4 regions of the Arthrobacter sp. PM3 genome follow, and region 1 is predicted to be linked to each of the others. Evidence: riboswitches for the same ligand, from Rfam matches in the RefSeq annotation. Region 1 holds a riboswitch; each other region holds the start of a gene.
What was found. Region 1 has a riboswitch for thiamine pyrophosphate ahead of CFN17_RS07065 (bifunctional hydroxymethylpyrimidine kinase/phosphomethylpyrimidine kinase). Riboswitches for the same ligand answer to the same signal wherever they lie in the genome.
Positions count from the first base shown of each region.

Region 2: linked by a shared signal. The riboswitch ahead of thiO (glycine oxidase ThiO) and the one ahead of CFN17_RS07065 (bifunctional hydroxymethylpyrimidine kinase/phosphomethylpyrimidine kinase) in region 1 are both predicted to bind thiamine pyrophosphate.
Region 3: linked by a shared signal. The riboswitch ahead of CFN17_RS04095 (ECF transporter S component) and the one ahead of CFN17_RS07065 (bifunctional hydroxymethylpyrimidine kinase/phosphomethylpyrimidine kinase) in region 1 are both predicted to bind thiamine pyrophosphate.
Region 4: linked by a shared signal. The riboswitch ahead of thiC (phosphomethylpyrimidine synthase ThiC) and the one ahead of CFN17_RS07065 (bifunctional hydroxymethylpyrimidine kinase/phosphomethylpyrimidine kinase) in region 1 are both predicted to bind thiamine pyrophosphate.

Region 1 covers NZ_CP022314.1:1,527,512-1,535,330, forward strand. The annotation lists gene obgE (GTPase ObgE) at 1-838, opposite strand, end outside; gene rpmA (50S ribosomal protein L27) at 955-1,218, opposite strand; gene rplU (50S ribosomal protein L21) at 1,279-1,587, opposite strand; gene CFN17_RS07065 (bifunctional hydroxymethylpyrimidine kinase/phosphomethylpyrimidine kinase) at 1,974-3,596, opposite strand; TPP riboswitch at 3,588-3,685, opposite strand; gene CFN17_RS07070 (Rne/Rng family ribonuclease) at 3,800-7,063, opposite strand; gene CFN17_RS07075 (vitamin K epoxide reductase family protein) at 7,541-7,819, shown strand, end outside.
Region 2 covers NZ_CP022314.1:4,268,450-4,276,268, reverse strand. The annotation lists gene CFN17_RS19415 (RNB domain-containing ribonuclease) at 1-519, opposite strand, end outside; gene CFN17_RS19410 (ferritin-like fold-containing protein) at 561-1,232, shown strand; gene thiE (thiamine phosphate synthase) at 1,285-1,980, opposite strand; TPP riboswitch at 2,007-2,125, shown strand; gene thiO (glycine oxidase ThiO) at 2,120-3,424, shown strand; gene thiS (sulfur carrier protein ThiS) at 3,421-3,657, shown strand; gene CFN17_RS19390 (thiazole synthase) at 3,663-4,505, shown strand; gene CFN17_RS19385 (hypothetical protein) at 4,625-4,927, opposite strand; gene CFN17_RS19380 (DUF3107 domain-containing protein) at 4,986-5,210, opposite strand; gene CFN17_RS19375 (TetR/AcrR family transcriptional regulator) at 5,272-5,919, opposite strand; gene moeB (molybdopterin-synthase adenylyltransferase MoeB) at 6,145-7,323, shown strand; gene CFN17_RS19365 (SDR family NAD(P)-dependent oxidoreductase) at 7,335-7,819, shown strand, end outside.
Region 3 covers NZ_CP022314.1:864,845-872,663, forward strand. The annotation lists gene CFN17_RS04080 (UDP-N-acetylglucosamine 1-carboxyvinyltransferase) at 1-550, opposite strand, end outside; gene CFN17_RS04085 (energy-coupling factor transporter transmembrane protein EcfT) at 656-1,459, opposite strand; gene CFN17_RS04090 (ABC transporter ATP-binding protein) at 1,456-3,081, opposite strand; gene CFN17_RS04095 (ECF transporter S component) at 3,111-3,758, opposite strand; TPP riboswitch at 3,825-3,969, opposite strand; gene CFN17_RS04100 (heme-degrading domain-containing protein) at 4,170-4,763, shown strand; gene CFN17_RS04105 (DUF4386 family protein) at 4,760-5,515, opposite strand; gene CFN17_RS04110 (DUF4235 domain-containing protein) at 5,677-5,940, shown strand; gene CFN17_RS04115 (ion transporter) at 5,937-6,635, opposite strand; gene mnhG (monovalent cation/H(+) antiporter subunit G) at 6,616-7,044, opposite strand; gene CFN17_RS04125 (monovalent cation/H+ antiporter complex subunit F) at 7,034-7,312, opposite strand; gene CFN17_RS04130 (Na+/H+ antiporter subunit E) at 7,309-7,819, opposite strand, start outside.
Region 4 covers NZ_CP022314.1:3,841,629-3,849,447, reverse strand. The annotation lists gene ffh (signal recognition particle protein) at 1-805, shown strand, start outside; gene CFN17_RS17575 (alpha/beta fold hydrolase) at 877-1,611, shown strand; gene thiC (phosphomethylpyrimidine synthase ThiC) at 1,685-3,538, opposite strand; TPP riboswitch at 3,534-3,641, opposite strand; gene CFN17_RS17565 (amidohydrolase family protein) at 3,722-4,804, shown strand; gene CFN17_RS17560 (VOC family protein) at 4,885-5,754, shown strand; gene CFN17_RS17555 (hypothetical protein) at 6,623-7,063, shown strand; gene rpsP (30S ribosomal protein S16) at 7,294-7,719, shown strand; gene CFN17_RS17545 (RNA-binding protein) at 7,721-7,819, shown strand, end outside.

The DNA of each region.
Region 1 (7,819 bases):
CGTCGCTGCCGGCGTAGCTCATGTCCACGGCGTACTTCTCGAGCTCGGCCTCGATGATGGCGAGGTCGGAGAGCGGATCACGGTCCGATTCCAGCGTTCCGCAGTCCAGCACGTGCACCAGTGCGGCGCAGCGCTCCACGTGCCGCAGGAAGTTGTGGCCCAGGCCCTTGCCCTCGCTGGCGCCCTCGATCAGGCCCGGGACGTCAGCGATCGTGAAGCGCACGTCCCCGGCCTGGACGACGCCCAGATTGGGGATGAGGGTGGTGAAGGGGTAATCGGCGATCTTGGGCCGCGCTGCGGACATCGCCGCGATGAGGCTTGACTTGCCGGCGGAGGGGAAACCGACCAGGGCGATGTCGGCGATGGTCTTCAGTTCCAGGACGATGTCGCTGGATTCGCCTTCGATGCCGAGCAGCGCGAAGCCCGGGGCGCGCCGCTTCTGCGAGGACAGCGCGGCGTTGCCGAGGCCACCAATGCCGCCGGCGGCAGCAACGTATTCGGCGCCTTCGCCAACGAGGTCGGCCAGGACTTCGCCGGACTTGGACTTCACCACGGTGCCCTCGGGAACCGGGAGGATCAGGGTCTCGCCGTTCTTGCCGCCGCGCCAGTCACCCATGCCGGGACCGCCGTTGGTCGCGTGCCGGTGCGGGGCGTGGTGGTAGTCCAGGAGGGTGGTGGTCTGCGGGTCGACCCGCAGGATGACGTCGCCGCCGTTGCCGCCGTTGCCGCCGTCGGGACCGCCGAGGGGCTTGAACTTCTCCCGGTGCACGGAAACGCAGCCGTGGCCGCCGCTACCGCCGGATACGTGCAGTACTACCCGGTCTACAAAGCTGGCCACGTGGATCTCCTCAGTGCTGTTCCCCGGGGCCCAAGAAGGCCCCAGTTGATTGTAATGCGGTTAAAACACCGGTGGAGCGGACCTACTGGCCCGCCCCACCGACTTGGAACTTGTTGTTACTCTGCAGCTGCTGCAGCCACGATGTTCACAACGCGACGACCGCGGCGGGTGCCGAACTCGACGGCGCCGGGGGTCAGGGCGAACAGGGTGTCGTCGCCGCCGCGGCCCACGCCTGCACCCGGGTGGAAGTGGGTGCCGCGCTGGCGGACGATGATCTCGCCTGCGGAAACTACCTGGCCGCCGAAGCGCTTGACGCCGAGGTACTGAGCGTTGGAGTCACGACCGTTGCGGGTGGAACTCGCGCCTTTTTTATGTGCCATGTGAAATGCCTGCCTTTAAATTCTGGGGAATCTGTTGAAAACCTGAACAGTAACGGGAGGTTACTTGATACCGGTGATCTTGACCTTGGTCAGTTCCTGACGGTGACCCTGGCGCTTCTTGTAGCCGGTCTTGTTCTTGAACTTCTGGATGACGATCTTCGGACCACGGAGGTCTTCGAGGATCTCAGCCGTAACGGTTACCTTGGCCAGGTCCGCAGCAGCGGACGTGACCTTCTCGCCGTCAACCAGGAGCAGTGCGGGCAGCTCAATGGTGCTGCCGGCGCCACCGGCGACGCGGTTCAGGGTAACGAAGTCTCCAACGGAAACCTTCTCTTGGCGGCCGCCTGCGCGGACAATCGCGTACACCACTTGGGGGACTCACTTCTCTCGACGTTTATTACTAGATTTGCGTGCGGAACCTGGGACCAAAGTTTTTGGACCGGCTCACGCTGTGCCTCAACGCCGGTGGATTCCCCGGGGGAACCCATGAGCTATCCCCGCGACTGATCCATTTGGAGTTCCAAAGCGGACAGTTCTCAGGGGTATAACCCAAGTGTTGGCGTAAGCACCGAAGATCTAGAATACGCTAATTTCGCCTTCGGCCGCAAATGAGGCTGGTTCCGGCGGGTAGTCCGTGATAAGCACCACAATGTCCGGCTCAGTGGCCTTAAGCCCTGTGCCCTCTAACCTGTGGTGCCGCAACGACTGCCGGAACCGTGCCCCACCATCGTACCGGCTGCGGGGCGCCGGCCGGGTCAGGCGTGGAGCCTCGGCGCGTCGAAGAACTGCACTTCATAGCGCGAGGACTGCCGGAACGCCAAGGCCATGGCCTCCCGTTCGCCGGCGGAGGCCCGCCGGGCCGCCGCGTCAGTGAACGCGATGGCCTGCCGGGTCGCGGCGGCGAAGTCCTCGTCGGCGTAGGTCCGCAGCCAGTCGGCGTAGGGGTGCGCCTCCGGGGCGCCCCCGGCCAGGAACTCCGCGTGCAGGGTGGCGCCGACCTCGGCGTAGAGCCAGAAGCACGGCAGGGCCGCCGCCACGAGCACCCCGTAGCTGCCGGACACAGACGCGGCCAGCAAGTGGTCCACGTAGGACTTCGTGACCGGTCCCAGTGCGGCCTGTGCGGGGCGGGTGCTGAGCCAGGAACGGTGCAGCTCGGACTCCACTTCGAGGCACGTCTGCGCAGAGCGGGCCCAGAACAGCTGCTCGGCCTCGGTCGGAGCGATCGCGGCGGCTCGGGCCAGGACCCGGGCGTAGCCATTGAGGTAGATGGCGTCCTGGGCCAGGTAGTAGGCGAACTCGTGCTCGGGCAGCGTGCCCTCGGCGAGTCCGCGGATGAAGTCCAGGGCGTAGATGGCGTCGAGGTCGGCTGAGGCCCCGGCACGCAGGGCCGCGGCGAACTCGCCCTCAGCCGGTCCCATGCTTGCTGCGCGGCCCTGCACGTGGTGGAAGTGATGGACCGGACCGTTCCCTGTGCCGACGTCCAGGACCGTGGCTTCGCGGAGCGCGCCGAGCAGCCACGGCTTGACCTCCCGCAGCGACTGCTCCCAGTCCCCCGTCCTGGCTTGCACCGTCGCCATGGCCGAGGACAGGGAGCATCCGGTGCCGTGGCTGTTGGTCGTGGCGATCCGCTCCCCCGGCACCACCACGGTCTCCTGGCCCAGCAGGCCCCCGGTGTTGACCAGCGCGTCCGGGCAGCCCTCCCCGGCCGGTGCGGCGCCGTCGTTGTGGTCGCCGTCGTCCTTGGTGCTGCCGGCGAGGTGCCCGCCCTTCACCAGCACCGTGGTGCCGGTCAGCGCAGCCAGGCGTTTGCCCTGGGCCAGGGCCTCGGCCCAGTCCCCCGCGACCGGTTCCTTGAGCAGGATGGCGAGTTCGGCAAGGTTCGGCGTGATGAGGTCCGCCAGCGGCAGGAGTGACTGCAGGGCCGCCTCGGCCGATTCCTGCAGGAGGCGGTCACCGCTGGTGGCAACCATCACCGGATCCAGGACCACGACGGCGGGGCGCACCTTCTCCAGCCAGGTGCCCACGGCATCGATCACCGCGGCGTCGCCCAGCATGCCGATTTTGACCGCGTCGATGCCGATGTCATCGCTGATGGCGTCCAGCTGCGCGGTGAGGAACCCGGCCGGAGGTACATGCACGGCCCGCACGCCGCGCGTGTTCTGCGCCGTCAGGGCCGTGATGGCCGCCATGCCGTAGCCGCCGTGGGCCGCGATGCTCTTCAGGTCGGCCTGGATCCCGGCCCCGCCGGAAGGATCGGAGCCGGCGATGGCCAGCACGCGCGGAACGCGGACGGGCTCGGACGGCTGAAACCCTGGGCGAGGCCCGGACGACAGAGAATCAGCGGGCAAAAAACCGGACTGTTTCAAGGGTGAGGTCATGTCAGACATCCCTTCGCCGGTGCTAACCGGACAGGTTCAACGGGTCTGGATCTCAGCCGGCCGAATGCGCGGCACCCCGTGTCAGGGTTCCAGCCTAACCGCTGACCCGGGCCGGGCCAGTTAACGGCAGGACGGGCCCGGGCCGGAGCGGACGTATTGTTACGCCTGCTCCGGCCCGGGCCCGCCGGGTCAGTGCTGAGGTTTTACAGCTCCGATGCCGGGACGCCGACGCCGAGGATGATCGGCTCGCTGCCGGCCGGGACAACCGGCCGGGCCGCGGGCGCCTTCGCCTCGTGGACCGAGCCGGCCGCAGCATGCCCGGTTGCCTCGTGGTGCTCCACCGAGGTCTCGTTGGCTGCGCCCTGGGCGCGGCTGGCGCTCCGGTTGCGGCGGCCGCGGCGGGCACGCGGTGCCGTGGTTTCCGCAGCACGCGCTGCCGGCGCGGCCTCGTCCTGCTTGGCAGCCTCGGGTTCGTCCTGCTTGGCTGCCTCGGCCTCGCCCAGGTTGGCGAAGGCTTCGGTCAGCAGATCCAGGCTCAGCGCCGGGGCCGGGGTGTCGTCGGCGTGCTCAACAAATGGCAGCGCAACCTGCTCACCGCCGAAGGTCAGCACGGCGGCAGGCCGGGCGGGGGCTTCACCGGGAGCTTCGCCAGATGCTTCCCCGGCGGCGGCTTCAACCTCGGCGAGCTTCCTGACGGCGTCGACGGCGGCCTGGCGGGCCCCCGCTTCGCTGGCCGCGGCAGCTTCCCCGTCGTGCAGGTGGGCGGCGTGGGCCGCGGCGGCGACCTTCGCCAGCGCGGCGCGGGTGGCTTCGGCCTTGGCGTGGCTTTCGGCCTCGGTCGGCTCGGGGTGGGCGGCGGCCGGTGCGGACGGAGCGGACTCCGGGCCCTGGCCCCGGCCGCGGCGGCGGCTCTTGCGCTCGGTGCGGGCGGCAGGCTGGGCCTCGGTCCGCGGGACGTAGTGCTCCGCCGCGACCGTGTTGGCGCGCCGGTGCTCGACCGGTTCGTCGTGGGTGACGACGCCGCGTCCGGCGCAGGCTTCACACTGTTCGCCGAAGACTTCCAGCAGCCCGGTGCCCATCCGTTTGCGGGTCATCTGCACGAGGCCCAGCGAAGTCACCTCGGCCACCTGGTGCTTGGTCCGGTCCCGGCCCAGGCATTCCACCAGGCGGCGGAGCACGAGGTCGCGGTTGGATTCGAGCACCATGTCGATGAAGTCGATCACGATGATGCCGCCGATGTCGCGCAGGCGCAGCTGCCGGACGACTTCCTCGGCCGCTTCGAGGTTGTTCTTGGTGACAGTTTCCTCAAGGTTGCCGCCGGAGCCGGTGAACTTGCCGGTGTTGACGTCCACCACGGTCATGGCTTCGGTACGGTCGATCACCAGGGAACCGCCCGAGGGCAGGAAGACCTTGCGGTCCAGCGCCTTGTGAATCTGCTCGTCGATGCGCCAGGCCGCGAAGATGTCCGTGTCCTTGGTCCACTTCTCGAGCCGGCCCACCAGGTCCGGTGCCACGTAGGTCACGTAGGCCTCGATGGTGTCCCAGGCCTCCTCGCCGGAGACAATCAGCTTGGAGAAGTCCTCGTTGAAGACGTCACGGACCACCTTGATGGTCAGGTCAGGCTCGCCGTAGAGGAGCTCGGGGGCCAGGATCTTCGAGGACGTCGACTGGTTCTCGATGCCTTCCCACTGTGCGCGGAGGCGGTTGATGTCGTGCGTCAGTTCTTCCTCGGACGCGCCCTCGGCCGCGGTGCGGACAATGACGCCCGCGTCCTCGGGCAGGCGGTCTTTGAGGATCCGCTTGAGGCGGTTGCGTTCGACGTCGGGCAACTTGCGGGAGATGCCGGTCATGGAGCCGCCGGGCACGTACACCAGGTAGCGGCCCGGCAGCGAGATCTGGCTGGTGAGCCGGGCGCCCTTGTGGCCGACCGGGTCCTTGGTGACCTGGACCAGGACGGAGTCGCCGGACTTGAGCGCGTTCTCGATCCGCCGCTGCTTGCCCTCGAGGTTGACGGCGTCCCAGTTGACTTCGCCGGCGTACAGGACGGCGTTGCGGCCGCGTCCGATGTCCACGAATGCAGCTTCCATGGAGGGCAGCACATTCTGGACCTTGCCCAGGTAGACGTTGCCGATCAGGGAGTCCTGCTGGGTCTTGGACACGAAGTGCTCGGCCAGGACGCCGTCTTCGAGGACGCCGATCTGGATTCTGTCGTCGCGCTGGCGGACGATCATCTGCCGGTCCACGGATTCGCGGCGGGCCAGGAACTCGGCCTCCGTGATGACGGTGCGGCGGCGGCCTGTGTCGCGGGATTCGCGGCGGCGCTGCTTCTTGGCCTCGAGCCGGGTGGAACCCTTGACCGAGGTGACCCGGTTGCTGGCCGGGGCTTCGCTGATCGCGCGGGGCGCACGCACCCGGGTGACCGTGTTGGGCGGATCGTCGTCCCCGCCGCCGGTCAGTTCCAGGTCCTGGTCGCCGCGGCGGCGGCGACGACGGCGGCGCGAGGTCACCCCGTCCTCGAGCGCCACGTCCTGGCCTTCGTCGCCTTCTTCGTCGGTGCCTTCACCTTCGGTGCCGGACTCGGCGGCGGTACGACTGCGACCGCGCCGGCCGCGGCTGCGGCGGCGACGGCGGCTGCCGGCGTCCTCGTCCTCGTCGGCTTCCTCTTCTTCGGTTTCGGCGGCCGCCGGGGCCGGGCGCACCACAGTGCTGAGGTCGGGGGCCTGGAAGATCACGGACGTCAGCGCACCAGGCTCCAGGAACAGCGACGAGGCCGGGCGTTCCGTCGGTTCCTCGGACCGCGCCTCGGCGGCCGCCGGCTCGGCGGGAGCTTCGGCGGGGGCTTCTTCAGCGGCGGCCGCCGCGGCGGGGGCGGTCTCCACGGGTGCCGCTTCGGCCGGAGCTTCAGCGGGCGCTGCTGCGCTTGCCTCGGCTGTGGCGGCTTCGGCCGGGGCCTCCCCTGCGGGGGCCGCTGCGGGTGTCTCTGCCGCCGCTTCGGCTTTGGGGGCGGCCTTGGCCCGGGTGGCCCGGCGCCGGACCGGCTTCTCGGCGACGGCAGGCTCGGCGGCTGCAGGGGCAACCTCGGCTGCACCGGCGGGAACGCCGGCGTCGGCTTCCTCGGCGAACGCAGGCAGTGGTTCCGGCGCGGTCACCGGCTTGCGGGCACGGGTGCGCCGTGCCGGCGCCTTGGCCTTGCTCTCTGGGGCAGCAGCGCTTTCAGGGGCGGCATCAGTCGTTCCGGCCGCTTCCGAAGCGGGGAGGGGCTCATCCGACTCAGCAGCGGCTGCCAGGGCCGCCGCCTCAGCGACGGCCTCCGCGGCCGCCGCGGCGTCCACCTTTGCGACGGGCGCCTTGCGCCGGGTCCGGACCGCCCTCTTCGGCGCTGCCGGAGCCTCGGTTTCGGCCGTTTCAGCATTTTCCCCGGCAACTGCTCGTTCTTCGTTACCGGCTACAACCTGGTCATTATCCATATGTGGCGACACTCCTGCCCCTGATGCGCCGCCACATCCGGCGCCCGTTGGGGCAAATATGCGTCAACACCCGCGGGCATTGACAGAAGTCAATTGGGTACCCTCAGGTTCGCACCGACAGTGGGGTGCGGCAGCCCTGGAGGGCCGGCGAGATTGTTGTGGAACCCGTTGACCCAAACGTCACAACCAGGTGCCGTCCAATGGCATTGCGGGACAGCCGGAACCATGAGGATCCGCAGCTCCCTGCTCATCATTGGCGGTCTTGAAACAAAATCGCCGGACCGGAATCCGGATGTGGATCGGGTTCCAGCCACGATCATTGTCTCACAGGAGCCGTCAAAGCTGGCGTAGGCCGGGCTGGAAGTGCGCCGGCGGCTACGTTACGAGGTGGCCGGTACTCTGCGGTTCCGTCCAGTCTGCGGCGTTACAATCAGGCCAGAAGCACACGGTCAAAACGATCAAAAGGACACACATTCCATGCCCGAGATTTCCAGCACGTCCGGCGACGCGACCGTGCATCTTCCGGACGCCGGCACGGCCTCCGCGGACCGTCCCCTTCCCGCGATGACCCGTGACCGCCCGTTCGCCTGGCTACTGCTGATCACCGGCGTGGTCGGCTGGCTCGCCTCCGGCGCCCTGGTCCTGGAGAAACTGGAAGTCCTGAAGAACCCGAACCACGTCACGATCTGCGATGTGAATCCGTGGATTTCCTGCGGCCAGGTGATGCAGACGCCGCAAAGTTCCGTGTTCGGATTC
Region 2 (7,819 bases), 1.6 Mb from region 1:
GAGCTTCGCGCGGCTGCGCACCTGCGCCCGGCGGACCAGCACCGAGGTCACCTCGGCCGCGGCGTCCAGATCGAACTCCCACACGAAGGCCGCACACAGCTGCCCGGCGAGCAGGCTCCCGGCGGCCTCGCTGATGACCTCCGGGTGCAGCGGGATCCGGCCGTCCGGGGTGTAGAAGGTCTGGCCGCGGCGGCGGGTTTCGGCGTCGAGCGGGCCGCCCGGAGCGACAAAGGACGGAACGTCGGCGATGGCGTACAGCACTTTGTACCCGGCACCCCTGCGCTCGATGAACAGGGCCTGGTCGAGGTCCGTGGACGACGCCGGATCGATCGTCACGAACTCCACATGCGTCAGGTCCAGGTCCGGCAGCTTGTGTTCGGCCACCGCGGCCCGGGCGTCGCGGAGCACGTTTTCGGGGAACGGACCGGGCAGTTCCAGGGTCGTGCGCAGCGCCTTGAGTGCCGCGGCCAGCTGGTTCTGCTGCTCGTGGACACTCGGGGTCAGGCGATGATGGGACACGAAAATCAGGGTAGCCCGATTTCCGCCATTAGTCTTGAAAGATGAGCGCCAGTCCGGACGATCCTGCCCGCTACAACAGCTTCCTCGCGGATCTGCTGGGAGTGATGGCCTATGGCGAGCTCTCGGCCTTCGAACGGTTGTCCTCCGATGCCCGGTATTCGCCTACGCTGCATGACCGCGCGGTGCTGGGCAGGATGGCCGTGGTGGAGTTCCAGCACTACGAACTGGTCCGGAGCCGGCTCGAGGCCATGGGCCTGGACACGGAGGCCGCGATGCTCCCGTTCCAGCCGTCCGTGGACCACTTCCATGAGCGCACCCGCCCGGCGGACTGGTACGAATCGCTCATGAAGGCCTACGTGATCGACACCGTCTCCGCGGACGTCTACCGGGCCGTCGCCCGGTACGTCGACGCCGGGACCCGGGAACTGATCGAACAGATCCAGTCCGCGGAAACATCCACGGCCGTGCTGCGGGACCGCCTCAAGGCGGCCCTGGCCGATGACCCGCGGCTGGCTTCCCGCCTGGCGTTGTGGGCCCGGCGCCTGCTGGGCGAAGCCCTGACCCAGGCCCAGCGGGTGGGCATCGAGCACGCGCTCCTCGGCGGCCTGTCCGGTCTCGACGACGACGCTGCCAAGGACATGGCCAGCGGTCTCGCGGCCGAACTCGCGGCGAACCACGCACGCCGGATGGCGGGGCTGGGACTGGCCGCGTAAGCCAGGCCGGCCTGCCCGGCGCGGCCCGCCCGGAGCGTTCTGGCCGACGCGCTCAGGCGTCCGCGGCGTCCAGTGCCGCCAGCAGCGCTCCCGCAGCGTGTGCCGGATCATCGGCGTCGGTGATGGCCCGGACCACGACGATCCGCCGGGCGCCGGCGTCGACCACCTGCTCCACGTTGCCGAGGTCGATCCCGCCGATCGCGAACCAGGGCACCACCCCGTCCACCGTGCCGGTTCCCTCCGCGTCCGCCTTTTCGATCGCCCGGGCGGCGTAGCGCACCAGGTCGAGGCCGACGGCGGCGCGTCCCGGCTTGGTGGGGGTGGCCCACACGGGCCCGACACAGAAGTAATCCAGGCCCTTGCGGCCGGGCGAGGCCGCGATGGCCGCGTCCACCTGCTCCGGGCTGTGCGTGGACAGCCCGATCACGGTGTCCTTGCCGAGGAAACCGCGGGCGGCACCGAGCGAAATGTCCTTCTGCCCGACATGGAACACCGGCGCCCCCGACAGGGACGCGATGTCCGCCCGGTCATTGACGGACCACAACCGGCCGTGGCGTTGCGCCGCGGCCTGCAGGACCTCCAGGAATTCCAGTTCCTCGGCCGCCTCGAGCGACTTGTCACGCAGCTGGATGATGTCCACCCCGCCGGCGAAAGCGGCGTCCACGAAGGCCTCGAAGTCGCCGCGGTCCCGGCGGGCGTCGGTGCACAGGTAGAGGCGGGCGGTGGTGTGGATGGCGTCCTGGGTCATGGGACCAGCCTAGTTCCTCTAAACTGGGCGCATACCGCGGGAGCCCGCAGCGGCAATGCCGCTGCAACGGCTGAGAGGGCGTCAGAGCCGACCGCTTGACCTGATCCGGCTAGTACCGGCGTAGGGAAGGAATTTTTTTATGGGTCCAGGAGCCAGCCGTGAAGCCGAGCCCGCAGATGACGCCGCTTCCCGGATTTATGACAGCAGACCCGATGCCGCCGGGGATTGCACCGCCGACGTCGCCGTGATCGGCGGCGGGGTGATCGGCCACGGCATCGCGTTCGAGGCCGGCCGCGCCGGCCGCTCCGTCGTGCTGATCGATGACGCACCCGGCAGCGGGGCCAGCTGGGCCGCGGCCGGGATGCTCGCGCCCGTCAGCGAACTGCATTACCAGGAGGAAGAACTCCTGGAACTGATGCTGGAGTCCTCCCGGCTGTGGCCCGGGTTCGCTGCCGGGATCGACGCCGGTGCCACCGCTCCGGAGTCCGCGGCCGGCACGGGGTACCAGAGGACGCCGACCCTCGCCGTCGGTGCCGACGCGGCGGACCGCCGCGCGCTCGCGGACCTCAGGGAGGTCCAGCGGGCCTGCGGCCTCACCGTCGACCCCCTGACCGTGCGCGAGGCCCGCAGCCGCGAACCGCTGCTGAGCCCCGGCATCTCGTGTGCCTTCGACATTCCGGCAGACCACCAGGTGGATCCCCGGCTGCTGATCGCCCGTCTCGCCGGCCTGCTGGGCACGGAGGGCCACGGCAGTCTGGTCCGGCGCCGCGCGGCCGGGCTGCTCTGGGACGGCGGCGCCGTCACGGGAGTCCGGCTGGCCGGCGGCGGTACCATCCGGGCCACGGAAACGATCGTGGCCAACGGGCTCGGCGCGCCCGGCCTGGAGGGCCTGCCCGACGGCCTGGCGCTGCCGCTGCGGCCGGTCTACGGCGACATCCTCCGGCTCCGGGTGCCCGCCCATCTGCGGCCGCTGGTGACCGCCACGGTGCGGGGGATGGTGCGCGGGGTGCCCGTGTACATCGTCCCGCGGCAGGACGGCACCGTGGTGATCGGCGCCACCCAGCGCGAGGACGGCCCGACCGATCCCCGGGCAGTGTCCGCCGGGGGCGTGTACCAGCTGCTCCGCGACGCCCAGCAACTGGTGCCCGCCGTGGCGGAGCTGGAGCTGCTGGAAGCCACGGCGCGGGCACGTCCGGGCACGCCGGACAACGCCCCGCTGCTGGGGCGGGTCGCGGTCCGCGGCCGTGGTGGCGGGGATATCCCCGGGCTCATCATCGCGACCGGCTTCTTCCGGCACGGCGTCCTGCTGACGCCGGCGGCCGCCGCCGTCTGCCGCGAGCTCATGGACGGGACAGCGGACCCGCGCTGGTCCGCGTTCCGCCCCGACCGTTTTTCCCGAATCCCGGATGCGTCCGGGGACAGCCCTAACAAGGAAGCAGCATGAACATCAGACTGAACGGAACGGAGCAGAGCGTCGCCGACGGCGCCTCCGTCAGCGCCCTTGTCAGCGAGCTCACCGGCCGGAGCATCGGCCCCGACGGCCGCGCCGCGGACGGCAGGAAGCTCGGCGTCGCCGTGGCCCGCAACGCCGAAGTCGTGCCGCGCAGCCAGTGGCACGCCACGGCGCTCGCCGAGGGCGACGACGTCGAACTCGTCACAGCAGTCCAGGGAGGATGAGCACCATGAACGAGACTGTTTTTGCCGGACCGACGGCTCTTGCCGGCACACCGGCCGGGTCCCCTGCGGCAACGGCCGCCGACCCGTTCGTGGTCGACGGCGTGACACTTGGCTCGCGCCTCATCATGGGCACCGGCGGCGCGCCGAGCCTGGACGGGCTGGGCGCGGCACTGCTGGCCTCCGGGACGGAACTGACCACGGTGGCGATGCGCCGCTATTCACCGGCGGAGACGGGCTCGCTGTTCCAGCTGCTGGTGGACCACAACATCCGGGTGCTGCCCAACACGGCCGGCTGCTTCACCGCCAAGGACGCCGTCCTCACCGCGGAGCTGGCCCGCGAAGCCTTGGAGACGGACTGGGTCAAGCTCGAAGTCATTGCCGACGAGCACACCCTGCTTCCGGACGCGGTGGAACTCGTGGACGCCACCGAACAGCTCGTGGCCCGCGGGTTCAAGGTTTTTGCCTACACCAACGACGATCCCGTGCTGGCCCTCCGGCTGGAAAACCTCGGCGCGACGGCGGTGATGCCGCTTGGCGCCCCGATCGGCACCGGACTGGGCATCCTGAACCCGCACAACATCGAGCTGATCGTAGCGCGGGCATCGGTTCCCGTGGTGCTCGACGCCGGGATCGGCACGGCCTCGGATGCTGCCCTGGCGATGGAACTGGGCTGCGACGCCGTGCTGCTCGCCACGGCCGTGACCCGGGCGCAGAATCCCGCCGTCATGGGCGAGGCGTTCAGGCACGCCGTCATCGCGGGCAGGCTGGCAAAGTCGGCCGGCCGGATCCCGCGCCGCGAGCACGCACTGGCGTCCTCGGCCATGGAAGGCCGGGCCGAGTTCCTCTAACAGGGGCCCGACGACGCTCAAGAAACGGAGTCAAAAACAGTGGCCACGCTCCCGACGAGGAGCGTGGCCACTGCTTTTTCCGGCCAGGGATTGGCGTCCTGCTGACGATCCGCGTCCTGCTAGAGCTTCAGGATGGCGGTGAGCCGGTCGGTATCGTGCCGGGTCCGGGTCCTGCCGAGGTACACCACGGCCCCGATGGAGGCTGCAGTGCCCAGGACCATGGGCAGGATCCACGGAATCCAGGTCAGTCCCGGCTGGTAGCCGAACCCGGCCGCCATGAAGATGATCCAGCTCAGCATGCCGACGGCGGCGGCGACCCCGGCCGGAACACTGATGCCGTACTTCGTGTGCCGTTTGTCATTTGCCCATACTACGAAGCCCGCGGCAACGGTGACCATGGCCACCACAATCAGGGAAAGCATTCAGGACCCCTCGCGTTCAGGAAACTGCGGTGAAGAACGGACTCTGGAAGAGGGGGAACTAGAGGGCGCCGAAACCGACGCGGCGGGCCTCTTCTGCTCCGATTTCGACGTAACCAAGGACATTGGCGGGGACAATGATCAGCCGGCCCTTGTCATCCGTCAGCCGCAGCTCGCTGCCCTTGGCGATCGCGTCGCCCACCACCTTGGCGACGGCGTCGGCATCCTGGCTGGATTCGAGCACGATTTCGCGGCCAATGTTCTGAATACCAATCTTTACTTCCACAGCGAGGCCTCCCAGCCGGTCAAAGTCGATTAAATCTCTAAGGTCAATCTCTAGTTGTAGTCTAGGTCTCCTTGGGGAAGCGGGAGATTCCGCGCCAAGCTAAACGGTAGATGAGGTCACTGGCCACATCGAGGTCCAGGTTCCCGTCCGTCTCGAGCCAGTACCGCGCGCTCACGTGGGCCATTCCGGCCAGTCCGCGGCCCAGGAGTTGGGCTTCGAGCTCCGGCAGCTTGGTGTCCTCGGCAATGACGTGCGCGACGGCGTCGGCAAAGGTCTTGTTGAACGTTTCCAGCCGTGCGCTGACGTCGGGGTCATTAATCAGGTCCGATTCAAACACGAGCCGGTGTGCCTGATCATCGTTGGCGATGAAGCGGAAGTAGGCGCGCATCACCGCCTGGACACGTTCGTCATTGTCCGTGGTGGAATTCAGGGCGCCCAGCAGGAGGTCGATCAACTTGCTGAGGTGGCTGTCCAGCAGCGCCAGGTAGAGGTCCCGCTTGGACGGGAAGTGCTGGTACAGGACAGGCTTGCTGACGTGCGCGGTCTCGGCGATTTCATCCATGGCGGCACCGTGGTAGCCGTTCGCCACGAAGACTTCCTGCGCAGCCGCCAGCAGCTGCGCCCGGCGTTCGTCGCGGGGCAGGCGCGCCGAGCGATGTCCGCTCCGCGTCTGTCCGGCCGGCGGCTTGCCGGTCCCGTCCCGCTCCACCGGTGCCTGATGAACCACTGTCGGCCTTCTTTCCCTCTTCACCCAATAACGCGCAATATATTCAACAGCACTGCCGTAAACAACACTGCAGCCATAAACGGCACTGCACTACCTTGCCCTGAAATACACTTTACGCGCGGGTAATATGACCTGACGGTATCTTCAGGCATAGATTGAAGTATGGCCTCAAACATCGCCGCCGACGGCGCCCCCGCAACCTCCCGGATGCAGCTGGATCCCCGGCCCGGACCGCTGGTTGAGCCCGCGGCAGACCTCAGCCCGGAGGAGGTGGAGCGCTACTCGCGCCACCTGATCATTCCGGAGATCGGCGCGATCGGCCAGCGCCGGCTCAAGAACGCGAAAGTCCTGGTCATCGGGGCCGGCGGACTGGGTTCGCCCGCGCTGCTCTACCTCGCCGCCGCCGGGGTCGGCACCCTCGGGATCGTCGATGACGACGACGTCGACCTCAGCAACCTGCAGCGCCAGATCATCCACGGCGTCGCGGACGTGGGCCGGCCCAAAATCGAATCGGCCCGGGACGCCATTGCGGCGCTGAACCCGCTGGTCGACGTCCGGCTGCACAACATCCGCCTCGATGCGTCCAATGCCCTGGACCTTTTCGCCGGCTACGACCTCATCCTCGACGGCGCCGACAACTTCGCCACCCGCTACCTCGTCAACGACGCCGCGGCGATCCTCGGCAAGCCCTATGTCTGGGGATCGATCTTCCGGTTCGACGGCCAGGTCAGCGTCTTTTGGGAACAGCACGGACCCACCTACCGGGACCTGTACCCGGAAGCACCCCCGGCCGGCTCCGTGCCGTCCTGCGGGGAAGGCGGCGTGTTCGGCATGCTGTGCGCCGCCGTCGGATCCCTGATGGTGACCGAAGCCGTCAAGCTGATCACCGGCGTCGGGCGGTCCCTGCTCGGCCGGCTGGCGCTCTACGACGCGCTCGGCGGCACCTGGCGCGAGATCAAGGTGGCCCGGGATCCCGCGGCGCCGCGCATCACGGAACTGACCGATTACGAGGCCTTCTGCGGCATCACCCCCACAGCGGATGCCGGGGCCGGGCACACGGTCACGGCAACCCAGCTCGCCACCATGCTCGCCTCGCGAAAGGCCGGACTCAAGGACTTCCACCTGGTGGACGTGCGGGAAAGCGGGGAGTACGACATCGTCCGGATCGACGGGGCGGTGCTGATCCCGCAGGGCCGCATCCTGGCCGGCGAAGCGTGGCAGGACCTGCCCCAGGACGCCGATATCGTCTTCCACTGCAAGGCCGGAACACGGTCCGCCGCCGTCCTGTCAGCGGCCCGCGCTGCCGGGTACGAGCGCGTCAGCCACCTCGAAGGCGGCATCCTCGCCTGGGTGCGGGACGTGGAACCCGGGAAACCGGTCTACTGAGAGGCCCTGCCATGAGCGAGGAACCCGCCCGGACACCACAGCGCAAGATCGGCTCCGGCTTCGGCCGTGATTCGACGGCCGCCGACGTCATCTCCGGCATCGGTCTGGCCGGGAAGACCGCGATCGTCACCGGCGGCTACTCCGGACTCGGCCTGGAAACCGTGCGGGCACTCGCGTCCGCCGGGGCCTCCGTTGTGGTGCCCGCCCGACGGCCCGACCACGCCCGCGACGTCCTGGCCGCGGCCGGGCTGGCCCCGGGAGCCCGGGGCGGCGATGTCAGCGTGGCCGAACTGGATCTGGCGGACCAGGCGAGCGTGCAGGAGTTCGCCGCCGGCTTCCTGGCTGCCGCGGCGGCCAACCCGCCCCGCAGCCTGGACATCCTCATCAACAACGCCGCCATCATGGCCAGCCCGGAGCACCGGGTGGGCCCCGGTTGGGAGGCCCAGTTTGCGACCAACCACCTGGGCCACTTTGCGCTCACCAACCTGCTGTGGCC
Region 3 (7,819 bases), 660 kb from region 1:
GCAGCCGGTAGGTGCCGGCTTCATCCAGCAACGGACCCAGGAGCATGATCACGCTGCGGGTGCGGCGGGCGGCCTCCACGTCCATGGAGTCCAGGTCCAGGACCTCGGGGCGGCGGATCTGGAGGTCGTTGGCGTTGAGCCAGGTGCATTCGACGCCGATGCTGGTAAGCACCTCCACGATCCGGTTGACTTCTTCAATCCGGGCCAGGCGGCGCAACGTGGTGGTGCCCCGGTTGATGAGGCTGGCGCACAGGAGTGCGACGCCGGCGTTCTTGCTGCTGTTGACGTCCACCGCACCGGAGAGCGTCCGTGCGCCTTCGACCCGCAGGTGGGTCATCTGGGGCCGGCCCACGTTGACGATGCTGTGCCCGACGATCGTCTCCAAACGCTGGATCATTTTCAGGCTCAGGTTCTGCTTGCCCTGTTCCATCCGGGCGATCGCACTCTGGCTGGTGCCGAGCTCGGCGGCGAGTTGTCCCTGGGTCCAGCCTTTCGCGCCGCGCGCTTCGCGGAGCAGCAGGCCTACGTGTTCAGCAGTCGGTTGCGTCATGTCCCGAAAATATCACGGATGATTTATTAACTCGGGACATCCGCGCCGGAATGCCGTGAATGTCACACGCATACCCGCACCATGCGATAAACGGTGGGGCGTGCCTTACTGGCGGGCGAGGAATACGAGGTTCCAGGTGCCCGCGCCGAGGGCCGCGGCGACGGCTGCGGCCGCTATGACCAGCCCGCCCAGGAGCACCCAGATGTCGAGTCCGCTAAACGTCGACGGCCGGGCCCAGGTCCGGGCCGCGCCGCCGAACCCGCGCGCCTCCATCGTCACCGCCAGCCGGGACGCGCTCCGGATCGCCTGCACCAGCAGCCCGAAGCTCTGGCCCAGGGTGGCCCGGAACCGCTGGTAGGGGCTGCCGCTCGAACCCACGCCGCGGGCACGCCGGGCCATTCCGATGGTCTGCCATTGCTCGGCCATGATCCCGACGAGGCGCATGGCTGCCAGCGTGCCCAGGACGAACCGGTGTGGCAGCTTCGCGTTCTGCGCCAGGGCGTCGGCCAGGTCCGTGGGGTCGGTGCAGCTCATGAGCAGCACGGCCGGCAGCGCGATCGCCAGGCCGCGGAGCATGAAACCGAGCCCCAGCTGCAGGGAACCGGCGCTGATGGACCAGATCCCGGCGTCGACCAGAACGGCCCCGGCGTCGGGCGCCAGGATGGCCGTGCTCCAGCCGCCCAGCGCCGCGGCGAGGATCAGCGGCCAGCCGCGCTGCCACAGCAGGGCGAGCGTGAGGCCGGCGAGCGGGAAGAGAAGGAGTTCGCAGGCCAGCGCCACCGACGCCGACACCCAGTCAATAGACAGCGCCAGGACCATGGTGATCAGCAGGACGGCGGTGAACTTGGCCAGCGGGTTGGCGCGGGTCAGCAGTGCGTGGTTGCCGCGAAGGCTCAGTTCGGCTCTCATGGCGCGGCCGCTTCCGGCAGTTCACGGTCCGCAGCGGCAGCGGTTACGGCGGCCGCACCCCCTGCGCCGAGCCGGAGTTCCGTGCCGCCCAGGACGGCGGAGAATTCGGCGTCGTGCGTCACGGACACCACCGCGGTGCCGGCGTCGAGGAGTTCGGCGAGGAACGAGGCAAGTTCGGCCCACGTGTTGGCGTCCTGGCCGAAGGTGGGCTCGTCCAGGATCAGCACCTTCGGGTGCGCCGCCAGGACGGTGGCCACCGAGAGGCGCCGTTTCTCGCCGCCCGAGAGCGTGTAGGGGTTGGCGTCCACAAGCCCGGTCAGCCGGAGCCGTTCCAGGAGCTCGTCCACGCGTTCCTCGCCATAGCCAAGGTGGCGGGGGCCGAACATGAGCTCGTCGAAGACCCTGCCGGTGACGAACTGGTGCTCGGGCTCCTGGAACACGGTTCCGATCCGGGCGATCAGCTGCTGGGCCTTCCACCGGTAAGGATCGGCGCCGGCGCTTACGCGGCCCACGACGGGACCCCTGAGTTCCTGCGTGGCCGACACCGTCCCCGCCACGGGGCGCAGCAGACCGGCCAGCGTCAGCGCCAGGGTCGACTTCCCCGAGCCGTTCTGCCCGGTGATGGTCAGGGCCTCGCCGGCACGGACCTGGGCCGAGACGCCGGACAGCACCGGGCGCGGCGCGATGGCCCGGAATCCTTTGCGCAGCCCGGCCCGCCGCGGCCGTTCACGGGAGACCGCGAGCCCGTCCGCGGACAGCAGGAGCTCCCCCGCTGCCGTGGCGGTCCGGACCCGGGCCGTTGGCACATGGCCCGGCACCCAGACGCCCGCACCGATGAGCATGTCCCGCGCCTCGGCCAGAACCCGGTCCGGCGGCCCGTCGATCAGGACCGCGGGGTCCGTGGCGGTGCCGGGCTGCAGGACCACGATCCGGTCCACCAGGTCTTTCCAGACCGCCACCCGGTGCTCCACGACCACCAGGGTGGCGCCGGTCTTGTCCAGGCACCGGCCGACGGCGTCGCGGACTTCCAGGACGCCGTCCGGGTCCAGGTTGGCGGTCGGCTCGTCGAGCAGGAGCAGCCCGGGGCGCATCGCGAGGATCCCGGCGAGCGCCAGGCGCTGCTTTTGTCCGCCGGACAGGGCCGACGTCGGGTGGTCCAGCGGCAGCCGGCCCAGCCCGACGTCCTCGAGCGCCTCGCGCACCCGCGGCCAGATCTCCGCGGCGGGGACGGCGAGGTTTTCTGCGCCGAACGCGACGTCGTCGCCGAGGCGGGACAGCACCACCTGGGTTTCCGGGTCCTGCTGCATGAGCCCGGCGCGGCCGCGCCGGGCTCGCGGCACGGCGCCGTCGATCAGCAGGCTTCCGGCCTCGTCGGAGTCCTCGGCGCCGGGAGCGTCACCGGCCGGTCCGGCGGCCCCGGCGGCGCTGTCGCCGAGCACCCCGGCCAGGGCGTGGAGAAGCGTCGACTTGCCGGCGCCGGAGGGGCCCAGCAGGAGCACGCGCTCCCCGGGGCGGATGTCCAGGTCCAGGCCGCTGACGGCAGGCCTGGACCGGCCGGCGTGCCGCCAGCCCCAGCCGCGAGCCGTGACGGCGGCCGGGCGGACGGCCGGTGTTGGTGTCATGATGCGTCTGCCGATTCCAGGGGCCGGCGTCAGGAGAAGACCGGCTCCGTGGCCGCCTTGCGGGAAGCGAAGGAGCCCAGCACGCCGGTCTTGGCCAGGCCGCGGGTGGCCAGCCAGGACAGTCCGCCGGCGATGACCGCACCGGAGATGGTGGTGAAGATGATGTAGGCGAGCTTGTCGCCGGCTTCGTAGGCGATGTTCCAGCCCCACGGCAGGAAGGAGTCGTTCAGGCCGCAGAAGAGGCCGGCACCGGCCCCGGCCAGCAGGGACACCGGCAGGTTGAACTTCTTGTACAGGAACGCCGCGAAGACCAGCTCCGCGCCGAGGCCCTGCAGGACACCGGAGATCAGCACCGTGGTGCCGTACTGCGAGCCCATGATCAGCTCACCCGTGGCCGCGACCGTTTCGCAGAAGAGGGCCGCGCCGGGTTTGCGGATGATGAGCATGCCCAGCACTGCCGGGATCATCCAGCCGCCGGCGTAGAGTCCGGTCAGCGGCGGGTAGACCGCGTTGACGGGGGTTGAAATGAGGTTGGCACCCTGGGACCACGCCCAGAAGATGACGCCGCCGGCCACGGCGATCAGTGCTGCCACCACGATGTCCACCACGCGCCAGTTGTAATGGTGCCGGGCCGATGAACGGCCGGTGGAGCCTTGCTGTGCTGAAATATCTGTCATGTCGTCCTCCTGAGGAACAGGAGGGGAGGGTGCTCCGGCCGGCCTCGGCTTCCGCCGCCCTCCGCGCACCCTGAGAACTCGACTCCCTTGCGCCGGTACTAACCGGATCAGGTTCGAGGGTCTGCGGCTGTCCGCACTCTCAGCGCCCACCCTTGGTATCCCCGGAAATGTTCCGGCGAGGCCCGACGGCGGCGCTCCCCTGTCGTGATTATCTTGCCCTTGTGGGCTGGCCCAGTTTACACCCGGATGGCCGGGTTTTCAGTGCCGGGCTGTCACAATCGGGCCCGCTCCCCGGCCAGGGCCGCCGGCCGGGAACACCCGCTTGGTAGAGTCGTCGTGTCGGCCACCCGGGACCGCCAGCGTGCGGCCCTGTCACCGGAAACCTGTCACCCACCGGAAAGCGGGACCACCTTGACGCACACACCGGCCACACCCGTTCCCTCCCCGGGCCGCAATGCGGAGCACAACGCTGACCACAATCCGGACGACGTACCTGAGTACGACCCCGACTCCAGCGAGCCCCAGCCGCACGGTTCCCTGGCGGCGCTGATCGGCCGCGTCCTGGCCGAAATGGATGCCCTCCAGTTCGCCGCTTTCAGCAAGGACGACGCCCTGGACCTCGGCCTGCTCCTGGTGGAGCTGGGCCGGCAACGCTCGCTGCCGATCGCCGTCGACATCACTAAGGGCGAGCAGGTCCTGTTCCACGCGGCGCTGGACGGTGCCACCCCGGACAACGAGCGCTGGATCAACGCCAAGAAGCGCACCGCCCAGCGGTACGAGGTCCCGTCCCTGCTTGTGGGCCTGCGCGCCCGCGCCGCCGGCGGCCGGATCGAGGACAACGGCTGGTTCGATCAGACGGAGTTCGCCGCCCACGGCGGAGCGTTCCCCATTTATGTGCGCGGCACGGGCGCCGTCGCCGTCGTGACTGTCTCCGGCCTGCCACAGAAGGCGGACCACGACCTCGTCGTCGAGGCCCTCCGGGCGGTCCTCACCCCGGGCCGCTAGGCCGGCGGAGGACCAGGCCTCGGAAGGACCCGCGCGCCGGGCCCGCGCGTAGTTCTCAGGGCCAGCCGGATCAAAGCGATTCCCACGGCGGCGAACCAGGCCCACATCAGGACGCCGTACGCCAGATAGACATCCGGAACCGCAAAACGCAGCGCCTCGGCAATCATTCCGGCCGTTCCCGCCGCCACCCCGAGCCAGCCGACCGTCCGGGGCAGCACGCCCCTGAGCATGGGCAGCGAGATCAGCAGGATGCCAAGCGCCGACAGGACGCCGGCGACGGCGGGCGTGTTGTTCTCGGCGATCACCGCCTCCGCGGCGGTGGCATAGGTCAGCCGGCCGTCTCCTGACCCGGCGGTGCCCGAGGCGGTGTACCGGTCGCTGAGGTAGACCAGGATCAGCGATCCGCGGGTCGTGACCGGAATGGCCAGGAACAGCGCCCACGGCAGCCCTCCAATCACAGCGGCCAGCAGGGCCAGGCTCTTGTTGACGGGGGCCAGGGCCACGAAGAGGGTCACGAACACCAGCACCGGAAGAATGTTGGACACGGTCCAGAGAAGCTGTTCAGCGATATAGGTGCCCTTGTTCCGGGCGATGAACTCCAGGGTTTCCGCGCCGCCGTGGACCGGCGGCGGGGCCAGGAAGTCCAAAACGAGTGCCAGGACCAGCAAACCGACGAATGCGACCGAGGCGATCCCCGCCCAAAGGTAGAGCTGCCGCCAGCTTTGACCGCCTGCCTCCGGGGGCTGTTCCATCCTCGGAGGGTACGTCCGGGCCGGCGCCGCGGGACAGGGACGTTGGCCCTGTCTGGACGGCCCTGACCCGACGGCCCTGTCTCGACGGCCCTGTCCCGACGCGCGGGTCCGGACGGCTAGGCTAGGGGAAGCCCTGTTCCCGCCATCAAGGAGTCCGAAGAATGAACTTCCTCATCAAGCTGCTCGGCACCGGCGTCAGTCTTCTGGCCGGCTTCGCCGGCACCAAGCTCGTTGACGCCCTGTGGGAAAAGTCCACCGGCAACAAGCCGCCCAAGGGCGACGACGAGGACGTCCCCACCACGCTGCGCCAGGCACTGACCTTCGCCCTGATCTCGGCCTCGGTCAGCTCCGTCATCCAGGTGCTCGCCAACCGCGGCACCCAGCGCGCGATCACCCGTTTCGCCAAGTCCCAGGACGTCGTCTAACCGGGGCTGCCGGTGCCGCCCGCGTCGACGGGCGGTGCGGTCTCCTTCTTCCTGGGTGAGAGGAAGAAGGTGGCCAGGTAGCCGGTGAAGGTTCCGAAGATGCCGACCCCGACGACGATGATGCCCGATCCGATGATCCGGCCGGCGTCGCTGACGGGAAACTTGTCGCCGTAGCCGACTGTCGAGATCGTGACGATCGTGTACCAGAGGGCATCCGAGGCGGTGGTGATGTTCGCTCCCGGGACGCCCTGCTCGACGCGGAGTATCGCAAGGCTCCCGAATTCCAGCACGAGAATGCCCATGACCAGCAGGATGTACAGGGAGCTGCCGGCGCGGTCTTTGCTCAGGGTGCGGCCGACCGTGCGGACGCCGACCTCGCGCAGGAGCCGGAACACGCGGGCCAGCCGGAAGGCGCGCAGGATCTTGACCTGCTCCAACGGCATGCTGGCCAGGAGGTCCGCCCACCCGAAGTGCCTGAAGAAATACGCCCCCGCCGAGGGCGCGGTGGTGATCCGGTAGATGAAGTCGGCGAGGAAGATCAGGCTGAAAAGGCCGTTCATGACGGTCAGCACAGTGCCGAGCGACTTGTCCTGCACGACGTACAACAGCACGAGATTGACGATCGACAGGGTGGACAGGATGCCGATGAAGATCTCGTACCCGATGCTCTTCAGTTCACTGCGTTCCTTGCTCATGTGAGGATTCTGGCACGCCGTCGTCCGTTCTGTGCCGGTCCGCCTGCCGGGCGGCTTGCCGGGCGGCCTGCTGCACGACGGCCTCGAGCTCGTCGGCGCTGAGCAGTTCCGGGTGCAGGTGCTTGGTCCGGTAGCCGGCCCGGCCCACCATGTGCGCCGAGACGGGCACCGTGAGCAGCTGGAACAGCCAGGCGACTACCAGTACGGGCCACACCCACCAGGTGCGCACCTGCAGGCCGAGGGCCGCCAGCAGCAGGAACAATCCCAGCACCTGCGGCTTGGTGGCCGCGTGCATTCTGCTCATGAGGTCGGGGAACCGCAGCAGCCCGATGGCGGCGCCGAGCGACATCAGCGCCCCGGTCACCATGAACACGGCGGAGACGGCGTCGATCACTGTGTCAGGATTCACGGACGTTGTCCCTCCGGTCGGCCACGAACCGGGCCACAGTGACGGAGCCGACGAAGCCGATGAGGGAAATCGCCACGAGCAGCATCAGGTTGTTCAGGTGCCGGTTGGCGGCCATGTCGATGCACAGGGCCGCCCCGAAGATGGCCAGCAGCACGTCGGCGGCGAGCACCCGGTCCAGCAGCGAGGGGCCCCGCGCGATCCGGATGATCGCCCCTGCGGCGGCCAGGGAAAGGACGACGGCGGTCACCGTCAGGACGATCTGCATCATGCGGGAGCCTCCTGTGCGAGTGCGGACAGTTCCTCTTTGCTCCCCATGATCCTGATCAGCCCGGCCTCGGTGTCCCGGACCTCCTTGCGCAGCCTGGCAGCGTCATCGGCGTTCCGGACGTTGATGCCGTGGATGTAGAGCGTGGAGGTGGACCTGTCGACCTCCACCACGAGGGAGCCCGGGATCAGCGAGATCACGTGCCCGGTGGCCGTTACCAGGAGGTCCGAGTGGCTGCGCAGCGGCACCGCTACGATCGCACTGACCACGCGCGGGCCACGAACCACGGCGAGGTACAGGACCTGGAAGCTCGCCGCGACGACTTTCCCGAGGAACACCAAGGCGAAGGGAACGGCGCGGAGCACGTTGAAACGGCCGCCGAGCTCCACCGGGGGCAGGTAGAACAGGCGCGCCACCACCACGGCGATCAGGGCGCCGAAGAGGAGATTGCCCGGGCTGAAGTTCTGCCACAGGGCGCCCCAGACAAACACGAGCCACACCAGCAGCGGC
Region 4 (7,819 bases), 2.0 Mb from region 1:
CGACGCCCGCGGCGGCGCCGCGCTTTCCGTCGCGTCCGTCACGGGCAAGCCCGTCATGTTTGCGTCCACCGGCGAGAACCTGGACGACTTCGAGCTCTTCCACCCGGACCGCATGGCCTCCCGCATCCTGGACATGGGCGACGTCCTCACCCTGATCGAGCAGGCCGAGAAATCCTGGGACAAGGACGAAGCCGCCCGGATGGCGAAGAAGTTCGCCGACCAGGAAGACTTCACCCTGGACGACTTCCTGGCCCAGATGCAGCAGATCCGCAACATGGGCTCCATGAAGAAGATGCTCATGATGATGCCCGGCGCGCAGAACATCCGGCAGCAGCTCGAGCAGTTCGACGAGCGCGAGATCGACCGCGTCGAGGCCATTGTCCGGTCGATGACCCCGCACGAACGCGTGGCTCCCAAGATCATCAACGGCTCCCGCCGGGCCCGCATCGCCCGCGGCTCCGGTGTCCACGTCTCCGAGGTCAACGGCCTGCTGGAGCGCTTCGCCCAGGCCCAGAAGATGATGAAGAAAATGGCCGCCGGCGGCGGCATGCCGGGGATGCCCGGAATGCCCGGCATGGGTGCCGGCGGTGCCCGGAAGGGAGCCAAGAACGCGCCGAAGAAGAAGGCCCGCTCCGGCAACCCGGCGAAGGCGGCGCAGGAACTGCGCGACGCCGAGGCCCGGCGCGCCGCCGGCGCCAAGGCCCTGCCCACCGGAGCGTCGTTCGGCCAGCAGGGCGGCGACTTCGACCCGTCCCAGCTGAACCTGCCCAAGGGCTTTGACAAGTTCCTCGGCGGCAGCAAGTAGCCGCACAGGGCTGATGCCGCCGCCGCTGTGTCGCCGGCGGCATCAGCCCTGAAGTGCCATAGGGTTAGACCATGTTCAAGCAGCGCGTAGTCTTCGTCCACGGGGACGGCAGCTTCGGCGCCGCCGCGTGGCCAAAGCAGCACGGGATGGCACTGGACTACGACGCCCTGTTCCTGCGCCGGCACGGCTTCGACGCCGCCGCGGAACCGCTCGAATCCGACTTCACCGCCGACGCCGCAATCGTCCTGGCATCCCTGGCCGACGACGGCCGCGGCGAGTCCGGCGGCCATGTCGTAGCGCATTCACAAGGTGCCATCGCCGCCATGATGGCCGCCGTCGAACGCCCCGACCTCGTCCGGTCCCTGACCCTGGTGGAACCGGCCTGCCTGTCCCTGACCGCGGAGCTCCCGGCCACCGCCGCGCACCGGGCCCTCATGCAGCCCCTCTTCGACGTCCGGAACAACCTCAGCGACGACGACTTCCAGCGCGAGTTCATCCGCCGGGCGTTCTCCGCCGAGGCCCCGGGGGCCACCACCCCCGAAGCCCGCCGGGCCGCGCGCCGGCTGCGCCTGCAGGCGCCGCCGTGGGAGGCGCCACTGCAGATCGTCCCGGGGGTGCCGACCCTGGTCCTGACCGGCGGCTGGGAACCGCTGTACGAGGAGATCGCCGGGTACCTGCGCGAAACCGGCGCGCTGCACCGCACCGCCGCCGGAGGGCACCGGCCCCAGGACTCGGCCGAAGGGGACCGGGCCATCCGCTCGTTCATTGCCGAGGTCAGCCGGCACCAGCACGCCCGCGCGTCCTAGGCTTCACCCCGGGACTGCGCGCCGGGGGACCGCGGGCGCCCCCCCCCGCAGGGAGGGCGCCCGGACTGCAGAACTAGGCCTGCACGCCGACGGTGGGTTCGGGCAGGTAGACCTTGCCGCCGGAGGCCAGGAACTCGTTGCTCTTGGCCTGCATCCCGGCGGCCATTTCGGCCAGCGCTGCCTGTGAATCAGCGGATCCGTACTCGTTGCGGATGTCCTGGCTGATCCGCATGGAGCAGAACTTGGGCCCGCACATGGAGCAGAAGTGCGCCGTTTTCGCCGGTTCGGCGGGGAGCGTCTCATCGTGGAATGCCTCGGCCGTCACCGGGTCCAGGGACAGGGCGAACTGGTCCCGCCAGCGGAACTCGAACCGTGCCTTGGACAGGGCATCGTCGCGTTCGTGGGCTCCGGGGTGGCCCTTGGCGAGGTCGGCGGCGTGGGCCGCGATCTTGTAGGTGATCACGCCGGTCTTCACGTCGTCCTTGTTCGGCAGCCCCAGGTGTTCCTTGGGTGTGACATAGCAGAGCATGGCCGTGCCGTAGCGGGCGATCTCGGTGGCGCCGATCGCTGAGGTGATGTGGTCATAGCCCGGCGCGATGTCGGTCACCAGCGGACCCAGCGTGTAGAAGGGTGCTCCCTTGCAGAGTTCCTGCTGGCGCTCCACGTTTTCCCGGACGAGGTGGAACGGCACGTGCCCCGGACCTTCCACCATGACCTGCACGTCGAACTCCCAGGCCCGCTGCGTCAGCTCGGCCAGGGTGTCGAGTTCGGCGAACTGCGCGGCGTCGTTGGCGTCCGCCGTCGCGCCCGGCCGCAGCCCGTCCCCGAGCGAGAACGCGACGTCGTACTGAGCGAAAATCTCGCACAACTCATCGAAGTGGGTGTACAGGAAGTTCTCCCGGTGGTGCGCAAGGCACCAGCCGGCCATGATGGACCCGCCGCGGGACACGATGCCGGTGACCCGGTTGGCCGTCAGCGGCACATACCGCAGCAGCACCCCGGCGTGGATGGTCATGTAGTCCACGCCCTGTTCGCACTGCTCGATCACGGTGTCCCGGAAGATCTCCCAGGTCAGCGCGTTCGCCTCGCCGTTGACCTTCTCCAGGGCCTGATAGATCGGGACGGTGCCGATGGGGACGGGGGAGTTGCGGATGATCCATTCACGGGTCGTGTGGATGTCGTCCCCGGTGGAGAGGTCCATCACGGTGTCCGCACCCCACTGGGTGGCCCACTGGAGCTTGTCGACCTCCTCGGCGATGGAGCTGGTCACGGCGGAGTTGCCGATGTTCGCGTTGATCTTCACGAGGAACGCCTTGCCGATGATCATCGGCTCGGACTCGGGGTGGTTGATGTTGCTGGGGATGATGGCCCGGCCGGCCGCCACCTCGCTGCGGACCAATTCCACATCACAGTTCTCCCGCACCGCCACGAACCGCATTTCGGGCGTGATCACGCCCTGCCGGGCGTAGTGCATCTGGGTCACCGTCCTGCCTTCGACGGCGCGGCGGGGCACCGGCGGGGCGCCCTTCCACTCGGCCGAGGCGGCGCCGCGGCGGACGGCGGACCTGCCGTCGTCGAGCAGGTTCCGTTCCCGGCCACTGTACGGCTCCGTGTCACCGCGCCCGGCGATCCATTCGCTGCGGAAAGGCGCGAGGCCCACGACCGGGTCGCTGCCCGGCCCGGCCGTGCGGTAGACCCGGAACGGCGGGTTCTGTGCGCCGCCCGGCGAGGGCTCCAGGGCGATCTCGGTGACCGGGACGCGGATGCCGTGCTCCGGGTCCGTGTCGAAGGCCAGCGAATGGGACTTCAGCGACTGGGACTTCAGCGACTGGGTCGGGGCCGGCTGGGTCGTGGCCGGCTGGTCGGCTGCCTCCGTGCGGACGGGCTGGTTTTGGGCAGGGCTGTGCTGTGTTTCTGTGGTGCTCAAAGGATTACTCACTTCCTTCGCCGGCATTACCCGGACAGGTTCAACGGTCGCAGGCCGCGTCAGCCCGATCTCAGCCCCTGCAAGGGCACCCGTGTGGTCGTAGACGAAGCTATCACGCTGCGCCGCAGTCCCGCGGAGTGTGACGCGGACCGCGGATGGCCGCCCGGGGCTAGGCTTTAAACCATGACCGGCATCATCGAGTTCAGCGGCCCCGTCCTCACCGGCCCGGCCACCGTCCGCCACGGCCTCTGGTCCGTCGACGGGCTCCTGACGTTCCGCCGGCCCGCTGCCGCGCCGGACCACGTGCTCGACGGCTGGGTCATCCCCGGCCTCGTGGACGCCCACTGCCACATCGGCCTCGGACCGGACGGCGACGTGCCCGAGGACACTGTCGAGGCCCAGGCCGTGACGGACCGCGACGCCGGGACGCTGCTGGTCCGCGACGCCGGCGCCGTCCATGACACCCGGTGGCTCCAGCAGCGCACCGACCTGCCGCGGCTCATCCGCGCCGGCCGGCATATCGCCCGCACCCGGCGCTACCTGCGGGGATTTGCCGTCGAAGTGGAGCCTGAAGGACTGGTCGAGGCCGTGCGCAAGCAGGCCCTCGCAGGAGACGGCTGGGTCAAACTGGTAGGAGACTGGATCGACCGCGACGCCGGCGACCTCGCCGCCGGCTTTCCCGCCGGGACGGTCAGGGACGCCGTCCGGGCCGCGCACGATGAAGGGGTCCGTGTCACCGCGCACTGCTTCGCCGAGGACACCCTCGATGACATGCTCGACGCCGGGATCGACTGCATCGAGCACGGCACCGGGCTGCTGCCGCGTCACCTGCCGCGCTTCGTGGAGCAGGGCGTACCCATCGTCCCCACCCTGATCAACATCGCCACCTTCCCGGACATCGCCGCCAGGGCGGCGCCCAAGTTCCCGCGCTACGCCGCGCACATGCGCTCGCTGTGGGAACGGAGGGCCGAGCGGATCCTCGAAGCCCACGAGGCCGGGGTGGCCATCTACGCCGGCACGGACGCCGGCAGCGTGATCCGGCACGGACGGATCGCGGACGAGGTCCGGGCCCTGCACGCCGCGGGCCTGACGGCGGCCGCCGCGCTCGACGCCGCCAGCTGGTCGGCGCGGACCTGGCTCGGGGCGGACGGGATCGCCGAAGGGGCCAGCGCCGATGTCCTGGTCTGCGCCGAGGACCCGCGGCAGAACCTTGGCACCCTGGCGGAGCTGCAGCACGTGGTGCTGCGGGGGCTCCTCATCCGTTAGGAATAAATTGAAGCTTCAAGTAATTTAACTCTATGCAAGACCGCCGAAGTCCGGTGGCTGCAGAACCCAGGAGAGTTTCGATGACTGCAGAAGCCCAGGATCTCCTTCCTGCCGCACTCACCATGGGCACCGTGATGCTCAAGGTCGGCGACATGAAGGTCATGACCGATTATTACCAGCGCGCCCTCGGCCTGGACATCGTGGCCGAGCAGGACGGCGGGCTCTACCTGGGCCGCCGGCAGAAGCCGCTGGTGCACCTGGCCCCGGCGCCCGGGCTCAATATCCCCTCCCGCGGCGAGGCCGGACTCTTCCACACTGCCCTCCTGTTCGAGGACCAGCCCGCCCTGGCCGCCACCGTAGCCAGCGCAGCCCGGTACGAACCCCTGTCCTTCACCGGCAGCGCGGACCACCTGGTCAGTGAGGCCTTCTACTTCACCGACCCCGAGGGCAACGGCGTCGAACTGTACTGGGACCGGCCCCGCGAGGCATGGTCCTGGGAGGGCAAGAGTGTTGTCATGGACAGCCTTGCCCTCCCGCCGCAGCGCTACCTGGAGCAGCACCTGACCGAGGAATCCCTGTCCGGACAGCATCAGGCCGGCGCCGGCGTCGGGCATGTCCACCTGCAGGTCGGCGACGTCCAGTCTGCGCACGACTTCTATGTCGGGACGCTCGGCTTCGAGAAGACCGCGGGCTGGCACGGCCAGGCGCTTTTCGTCTCCGCCGGCGGCTACCACCACCACATGGCCATGAACGTATGGAACAGCCGCGGCGCCGGACCGCGGCAGGACACCCTGGGCCTGGGTGAGGTGCTCATCGAAGTCCCGTCCGGCGACGACGTCGGTGCGCTCGCTGACCGCCTCAAGGTCGCCGGCATCGACTCGCACCACACCGGCGCCGAACTGCGCTTCGATGACCCCTGGCGCAACCGGATCCGCGTCGCCGTCCGGTAGCCCGGGAGCGGCCCCCATTCCAGCCCCTCCCGGGTAACGGGACATGCTCAGTCCCGGGCCCTCGCAGCGGACATGCTCAGTCCTGCGTCCCGGCCCGGAGGACATGCTCAGTCCTGGGGCCTCGCAGCGGACATACGGGCGTTATGTCCAGCCTGCGCGGCCAGCGGAGGGCATGTCCCGGGGAAATCGGGTGGAGCAACAGGGCATGTCCAGTGGTCGGGGTGCCATAGCTGGGCGCGTCCTTGGAAAGTCCCTTCGTGGGGGAGGACATGTTCAGTGGTCGCGGCCGGGGGGCATATCCCGGAGGAATCGGCTGGCTTGGCGGAACACGGACGGCGGCCCCACGGCCCGGGGAGAGCATGCTCGATGGTGGCAGTCGGGTGCGGCATGTCCACTTGAGTCCGGGTGATGTGAGGCCCTGGAATGGGCATGCTCCCCGGTGGCCGGCGAAGGCTTTGAGCATGCCCATTTTTTATGCCGGGGACCGGACATGGCGGAATTATGCCCGGTGGCCGCAGCCAAGGGGGCGCATGTCCAGTGGCCGCGCCCGAGGGAGGGGCGCATGTCCGGTGGCCGCAGCCCAGGGGCGCATGTCCAGTGGATGCGCTCGAGGGAGGGGCGCATGTCCGGTGGCCGCAGCCAAGGGGGCGCATGTCCAGTGGATGCGCTCGAGGGAGGGGCGCATGTCCGGTGGCCGCAGCCAAGGGGGCGCATGTCCAGTGGATGCGCTCGAGGGAGGGGCGCATGTCCAGTGGGTGCGGCCAGCGGAGGGCATGTCCGCGGGGGTGGAGCGGGTCGGAGCGGTTAGGCTGAAGCGACGGACGAACAACAGCGGCCCCGCGCCGCAGGACCCTGAAGGACCAGCTCTATGGGATTCACCGAAATCTTTGTGTCCACCACCCACAAGGACGCCCTCAAGCGCGCCGAGGCACTCGAAGGCGGAGCCGCGGCCGCACCGGACGCCGTCAGGATCGAGGACATCAGCGACTTCGAGGTGGAGCGGCTCGGCGACCTCGCCGGAGTGGCCGTGCACGCCCCGGGCGCCGACTATGAGCTCGCGATGGTGGACGTGGCCAGCGATTCGCTGCTCGGCGTCCCCGCCGCAATGGTCCGCACCCTTGCCGAACTGCTCAGCTACGAAACCGAGGGTGAAGGCGACGTGCTGGATGAAGTTTCCGCCAACTGGGCCGCTGAAGAGGACATGCCCTTCGGTGCCGACGAGGCCCGCGGCTACGTCCGCCGGATCGCGGAACTGGCCGCCGGAATCGACCCCGCCACCAAGTCCGGGCTGTATGTCTGGACTTCCTGACCCGTCCGCGCCGACGGCCCGGGCTGCCGGCCCGGGCGGCGCAAAGCGGCGCCGGGGCCGTGTCAAGTCGAAATCGCGCCGGTGATCTGGCACAATGAACAGGTACTCGATCTGCGCGGCCCCTCTCTCCGCGTCCTGATCTTGTCCTTTAGAACCCCCTAGTACGGCCCGCCCCACGGGTGCAGAACGCCGGGCTCGACCCCGTTTCAGAAACAGGAGTGACCACAAAAGTGGCCGTTAAGATTCGCCTTAAGCGCTTCGGTAAGATGCGCGCACCGTACTACCGCATCGTCGTCATGGACGCACGCTCCAAGCGTGACGGCCGTGCCATCGAAGAGATTGGCAAGTACCACCCGACCGAAGAGCCCTCGTACATCGAGGTCGACTCGGACCGTGCCCAGTACTGGCTCGGCGTTGGCGCACAGCCGTCCGAGCAGGTTTCCGCGATCCTCAAGATCACCGGTGACTGGCAGAAGTTCAAGGGTCTCCCGGGCCAGGAAGGCACCTTGAAGACCAAGTCTGCCAAGGCTGACTTCGTTGCCCCGGAGAAGGGTTCCGTGATCATCCCGGAAGCCATCACCAAGAAGGCCAAGAAGGACGAAGCTGCCGAGGCTCCGGCCGACGCCGCCGAAGCAGAGACCACCGAGGCTGAGTAAATTGCTGGCAGAAGCGCTCGAACACCTGGTCCGCGGGATTGTTGACAGCCCCGAGGACGTCAAGGTCAGTGCGAAGAACAACCGCCGAGGGGAAACCCTC